3 regions of the Methylophaga sp. UBA3603 genome follow, and region 1 is predicted to be linked to each of the others. Evidence: riboswitches for the same ligand, from Rfam matches in the RefSeq annotation. Region 1 holds a riboswitch; each other region holds the start of a gene.
What was found. A riboswitch is a leader RNA that binds a small molecule or an ion and turns the genes downstream of it on or off. The one in region 1 is predicted to bind cyclic di-GMP.
Positions count from the first base shown of each region.

Region 2: it holds a riboswitch for cyclic di-GMP, as region 1 does, so the genes downstream of both, B4F66_RS06450 (VPLPA-CTERM sorting domain-containing protein) here and B4F66_RS09780 (hypothetical protein) in region 1, are expected to answer to the same signal.
Region 3: it holds a riboswitch for cyclic di-GMP, as region 1 does, so the genes downstream of both, B4F66_RS13225 (hypothetical protein) here and B4F66_RS09780 (hypothetical protein) in region 1, are expected to answer to the same signal.

Region 1 covers NZ_DFMC01000009.1:526,383-528,583, reverse strand. Annotated here, with positions in the region: gene B4F66_RS09785 (hypothetical protein) at 1-188, opposite strand, end outside; cyclic di-GMP riboswitch class I at 231-309, opposite strand; gene B4F66_RS09780 (hypothetical protein) at 465-983, opposite strand; cyclic di-GMP riboswitch class I at 1,013-1,094, opposite strand; gene B4F66_RS09775 (hypothetical protein) at 1,305-1,829, opposite strand; cyclic di-GMP riboswitch class I at 1,858-1,943, opposite strand.
Region 2 covers NZ_DFMC01000008.1:209,176-211,376, reverse strand. Annotated here, with positions in the region: gene B4F66_RS06460 (bifunctional diguanylate cyclase/phosphodiesterase) at 1-218, opposite strand, end outside; gene B4F66_RS06455 (hypothetical protein) at 623-1,102, opposite strand; cyclic di-GMP riboswitch class I at 1,225-1,302, shown strand; gene B4F66_RS06450 (VPLPA-CTERM sorting domain-containing protein) at 1,318-1,923, shown strand; gene B4F66_RS06445 (PFL family protein) at 1,997-2,201, opposite strand, start outside.
Region 3 covers NZ_DFMC01000010.1:493,101-495,301, forward strand. Annotated here, with positions in the region: gene B4F66_RS13215 (DUF502 domain-containing protein) at 1-94, shown strand, start outside; tRNA gene B4F66_RS13220 (tRNA-Arg) at 330-406, opposite strand; gene B4F66_RS13225 (hypothetical protein) at 539-1,189, opposite strand; cyclic di-GMP riboswitch class I at 1,206-1,292, opposite strand; gene B4F66_RS13230 (zinc-dependent alcohol dehydrogenase family protein) at 1,586-2,201, opposite strand, start outside.

The DNA of each region.
Region 1 (2,201 bases):
AGATCAAAAAATGATGACCAGTTGGTGTTTGGCTCATCTACCGTTCCGTGGCCTAATACAACATCGTTGTTATTTAAGCTAACTTCTTGCGTAGCACCTGATGATCCGGCGGTGGTCAAATTTAAGGTTGCTGCATTTACACTAATTGAGAAAAATAACGTCATAAAGAAAAGCATCGCTTTTTTCATAAGTCGCTCCTTTAAGGGGTTTGATTTATAGATTAAGTTAAGCAATGCAACCCGGCGATCTTACAAGGTAAGACCCGTGGCTTTCCGCCCCCGCCTCACAACAGGTTTGGCTATTGATAGGAAAGAAGAAATCCTTTCCATTGTGAAAACTTCCCAGCTTTTTAAGGAAGTTAATTTAACCATAACGTTTTTTATTCAGTTTGTACAGAGTCTTTTCTGACAAAAAATATATAAAAAAGGGAGCTTCAAGCTCCCTTTTTATTTCTCCTAACCGTTTCAGCCTGCAGTCATCTTGGCTCTACGACGCAAGCCAATCAATCCTAATAAGGCGGGAGCGAATAAAAATAATGCGGCTGGTACAGGCACTTCTGATAATGAGGTAACTGACACATCATATTTTAATGCATGTGATGTAGCATCTAAAATATCCAAACCGTAAGTTTTACCTGCTGACAATATGGCCGAAAAAGTAAAATCGCCCGTTATATCGTACGTTTCTGTAAAACTACCATCTAATGCAAAAATTGCTACAGTAGCAGAAACCAGATTTCTCACTGGGTTAAATGACCATTCAACATCAACCGCAGTATTTGTATCTGCTGTGACGTTAAACATTGAACTCCAATTTGATCTGGAGCTTTCAACAACACCACCACCTAAAACAACATTGTTCTTATTTAAGGTGACTTGCTGTTGGGATGCCCCATTTGAGCCCTCAGCTGTTAAATTAAGAGTTGCTGAGTTTGCACCAGCAGAGAATAAAAAGGCTATACATAATAGCATCGCTTTTTTCATAGCAATTTCCTTCTAAGTGAAAAAATAAGCAATGCAGCCCGGCCATCTTTAGTCAATTAAAGATCCGTAGCTTTCCGACCCTGCCTCACGACAAGTTTGGCTTTATATTGAAGATAGAAACAGAATTGTTTCTAAAATTGAGACTTTCTTATATTCCTGAAAGTTCAGTTACAGACTAACAGTTTTTGTGGATTTTTCAAATCAGGTAGGTAAATCGCAGATGCAAAATTTTAGAGTCTTTTGATGATATTGAGCCCCACAAAGAAAAGGGAGCCGAAGCCCCCTTTCCTTGAACCAACAATATTGTTAACTCATTTGTTACTATGCAGCAGCTGTTTTCAGTGCTTTACGACGTAAACCGAAAAAGCCCATCAATGCTGGAGCAAATAACCATAATGCAGCTGGTACTGGTACTGCAGAAATTGACAGGTCGTATTTCAGAACATCTGATGTGGCATTAAAAATATCAACACCAAAGAATGATCCCGCTGTCAAAATAGCAGTAAAGATAAAATCACCAGTGATGTTAAAAATAGTTGGCGCACCAACATAACCACCACCAGGGCCAGTCAACAGACCAAAGGCCAATTGAGCATTACTCAAGCTGTTAGTTGGGTTAAATGACCACTCAACTTTCACCGGTGTATCAACATCAGTTTGAACATCAAACAATGATTCCCAAACTCCTGAATTAGCAACAGTACCACCAGCAAGAACTGTACTGTTGTTATTCAGATCAATACTTTGAGTAGCACCTGAAGAACCAACTGTTGATAATGTCAGTGTAGCGGCATTAGCACCAACTGAGAACAATAAAGCTATACAAAATAGCATCGCATTTTTCATAATAATTTCCTTTAATTGAAAAATTAAGCAATGCAACCCGGCCATCTTCATAATCCAGCCAGAAGATCCGTGGCTTTCCGACCTTACCTCACGGTAAGTTTGGCAACAAAAACAGAAACAACATTGTTTCTGAACTTTTTATCTCCAAGAAATATCTCGGTGATGATTAAACACTACTACTTCATTTGCATGATTGAAATTGTACTATGGTACTAGTGACAAATTTATTGCAAAAAAATTATATATTTCAGGCTGATTATAGCTGATTTTCTTTTTCTCACAATATCCATATTTAATGAACTTTATAACAATATTCTATTGGTTGTCCCACTTCATGCTGTGAATAATAGCTAACTGAATCAAGTACATAAC
Region 2 (2,201 bases), on a different contig from region 1:
GTTTGAGCTGACTCAGCCATTTTCTGCAGAATAATGCCACGATCATCTGAATCAATGCTCATCCATGCAGACGAGGAATCTTCAATAATTTGTGCTGCGGTAAAACCAAAAATATCAACGATGGAAGCTGTACTGTCGAGAATTGCTATCTGCCGCTCAGACTGCAGACAAAACTTCACTATGGCAACCGGTGAGGTATCGGCTACATAGCTGTTCACGAGAGGCTTTTTGGCTTTGTTTTGGCTGAGGTGGTCATTAGATAGATGGTCAATACCCCGTCTGTTTTTACTTAGCGATTAAGTTGAAATAATTTCAAGGACTTACTGATTCATAACAGGCAATTAAAAATATTTAAACAGAACTGTTAATTGATTTTAACGATCTTAAAATGCCGGGGCATCTTAGGCATATTACCTTTTCATTACAAGGGATAATTCTCACTAAAACCAGGGACTTTTACCTTGGTCGTAATATATTGACTCCAAGGAAAGAAAATAATTTGTCCCGTAGAAATTTAATGCGATTATAGAGATTTATTCTCCAAAAACCTGTGCTCTCCATCTCATCCTCAAGCATGAACTAAAAGCAAGTGGTCTTATGGTTTTTGTGAGCGTTTGATGAGTCAGGTCAGTAGAGTTGTAAAACGTTGGGCGGGAGGTGAGTTTACAAAAACACCTGGATCGTTTTTTTCTGCGAAGCAGACATTTACGATCACATTTTCATAAAGCCAGTAAATATAACCGCCTTCATCCATCCGGTAGCGCCACTGGTACTGACACTGTACCCACCCTTCTTCGAGCGAAGTAAGTAATATCGGTGGTTCATCGGCCTGTAATCGTGGTTTGAACTCCACTGTCTTGACTTTTAAACCAACACGAAAACGATCAATTAAAAAATAATCATCTGTCAGTTGATAGCGAATGCGATTTCCGGAAATATCATCCCCATGCTTATCAAGCAATATTTGCTTATTAGACAAAACAGAAGAGGAGGATTTTAGCGGATAGCGATCAGGTAATCCTGCCCTTGCTTTTTTGTGCGCATCAGAAAGCTGAGATTTATCCCACTGAAAGATAATAATTTGTACAACGAGTTTTTGCATTAATAAGTTACCGGACTAACCGTAAGTGATTTATTAAGTGTATTTGTACCAAAGTACAATTAAAAAACGTCTAAATAAGGATTATTTTGAATCTGTGTCGAACTTTATAAGACACATTTATTTTTAATTTTTGCCAAACTTAATGCGAATTAAGGACGGAAAGTTTCCGGTCTCAAAGTTGAGATTGCTGAACTACAAAAATTGAGGATATATCTATGAAAAACTTAACAAAAATTTTAGCAATATCTGCATTATGTTTTGCTCCAGTTTCCTTTGCTGCAACCATTGATAGCCTATATGATAGCTTTGAAGGTGAAGGTCAGGCGAGTTCTGTCTTAAACTATAACAGCTTCGTTAATTGGGATGTATCAAACGGTACGGTTGATTTGATCAAAAACGGTAATCAATGGGGAATCGTTTGTTCAGTTGGTAGCTTTTGCGTAGATCTGGACGGCTCAACTGGTGACGCAGGAATTTTGTCTTCTAAAAATGGTTTTTCTGCAGGAAAATACAAAGTGAGTTTTGATTTATCTGGTAATCAACGTAATGGTCCTGCTGACCAAGTTTCGGTGTTGTTTGGAGCAGGTGCACTTGTTAATCATCTTCTCTTGGATTGGGATGAAAATTGGCATACCTATAGTTTCCTGGTTGATTTGGTTGATGGGGATAAATTATCTTTTAGAAACTTCGGGGGGGATAATGTTGGAGCGATGCTGGATAACATCCGGGTTTCAGCCGTTCCAATACCAGCAGCAGTTTGGTTATTTGGTTCAGGTTTGATGGGCTTTTTAGCAATGCGTAGAAGAGCGAAAAGCCAGTAATTCTGACGCTTATTTTATCTAAAAAAGCCGTGACAGTTTCTGTCACGGCTTTTTAATTGTTAGCATAAGATGATCAATTGACCAAGCTTTGAATCGGAGCAGGAATACGTCCGCCTAGTCGCACAAAGCGGTTTTCCTGATTCCCCATATTGACAGCCATCACTGGGCCTTCACCCAACAAACCACCAAACCGGACAATATCACCTGCTTTTTTGCCAGGCGCTGGAATCAATCTTGCTGCTGTGGTTTTTTTGTTAATCACACCAATTGCCATTTCA
Region 3 (2,201 bases), on a different contig from region 1:
GTCGAATGAAGACACGATGCGCTGGATCCTGACCGCAGGACTTTCAGATAGTGAAACAGAAAGCCATCAACCAAAAATCATTGTTGAAAAATAATTTTTCACAAGGCAACTGGTAAAGAATTGTCATTACTTTCTTAGTTGCGCCGTATCCATTACCCAGTGGGATATTTATTCCTTTCCCAACCTCAACTTTCTGAATCTGATAAACCTAATACAAATCGATAAATTTGTTACAGAAAAAATGAAGGTTCTAAAAGTTGATGGGGAGTATGCGAATGACTATCCCGCTATTATTCATTTCCAGTCAAAAATAATCTATTGATTATTATTGGTGTCCCTGACAGGAGTCGAACCTGTGGCCTTCCCCTTAGGAGGGGGACGCTCTATCCATCTGAGCTACAGGGACATCGGCCGCAATTATATCAGTCAAGCTGATCGGCTTCACTTCGAAACAAACCAATTGGCGGTTGAACGGAAGTTATACAAATAAAAAAGCCGTGATGAAATTAATCATCACGGCTTTCTGAAAGAAATAAAGTTAAGCGACTTTATTTTTTGCTCTTCGACGTAATCCCATGAGTCCAAGCAATGCAGGCGCAAACATGAAAGCGGCGGCAGGGATTGGAACTTCAGAGACTCCGACAACACTATTGTAAGACATGTCCATGTAACGTACTCCAGCTGGGTCGTTATTGTCTCTAAAAGTAATTCCTGCAAAAGCACCCAAGCCGGAGATAGAGTATTTGTTGTACCCTTCCAGCATGCTGATTAGTACTGTGTTGATTAAACTACCACTATTTGAAAATAAATCTGCAGCAACATTGGATCCTGCAACAGAGCTTCCCATCACCCATGAAAAACTGTCGGCATTAAAATCAAACAAAATCGACAATGGGCCCTGAAAACTTGAGGGTGTAAGAAGTGAATTGCCAGAATCACAACCTGTGCAACCTGGATCAAAAGAGACAACTCTTATTGTTCCACTTGGTGTTAGTGATAATGGCCCTGTAGGGGAACCTGAAATTGCTGAGCCAGATGCAGTCTGACCTGTGAAAGTTTGTGAGAAACTTGCCCCATCAGCATCAATAAGGGTGGAAGTGGTAGCCCCACTCAAATCAATGTCGACTGTAGCGGCAAAAGCAGATAAAGAAAATAATGAGAAGATTATCGTAGCTATCATCTTATTCATCGGTGAACTCCTTAAAGTATGCAACCCAGCCCTGATACCTTTACTTAAAAGCACAGCTGTAATTTTCCGTCCAAGGCTCACGCCAAGTTTGGCATAATAAATAGCGTGATTAGATCACTCTTTCGAACTTACACTAAATTTTATTAAAAAGTATTGTACTTTAGTACTAATTAATAAATCTTTGATGTTAATTATTAGAGCTAATAATGTAATCCCAGCCCTATCCTTCTCATTTTGGACAGATAAATGTTCAACGCTCTATCCATCTGAGCTACAGGGACATCGGCCACAATTATAGCAGGGCTATTTTAGACCGACGAATTCTGAAGCATTCTGTCGGGGATTGAGCGGCTAATAAATTAAAAAAGCCCCTCATCAGGGGCTTTTTTATTTCATTTAAAACTCTAAACAAATTTTACCAAAATGCTGATTCGTTTCTTGGTACTCAAATGCTTTGACAATGTCCTTTAAAGCAAAAGTACGATCAATAATTGGTTTTAGCTGATTAACCTCGATAGCTTTAATCATCTCCTGCTGATGGACTCTACTACCAACAAGGACGCCCTGAAGCCTAACCTGTTTCACAAAAGTCTTCACAATATTTATATCGCAAGTCTGTCCAGAAAGAATACCGATTAACGAAATTTGGCCAGCGATACGTACAGCGTTTAGAGACTGCTCCAATGTTTCAGCACCACCAATTTCAACGACGTGGTCAACACCTTTTCCATCATTAAGTTCTCTGGCTAAAAAGCCCCATTTAGGTTCTTTTTTATAATTGATCACATGATCTGCTCCCAGCTCCTTCAACCTAGTGAGTTTTTGATCACTGGATGAAGTGGCAATCACTTTGGCGCCTGCCATTTTGGCAAACTGTAAAGCGAAAATGGATACACCACCAGTCCCTTGAAGAAGAACGGTATCACCTGATTTGAGCTGATTAAAATCGAACAAAGCCCGCCATGCTGTCAAGGCTGCTGTAGTCAACGTCGCAGATTCTGTATGAGACCAA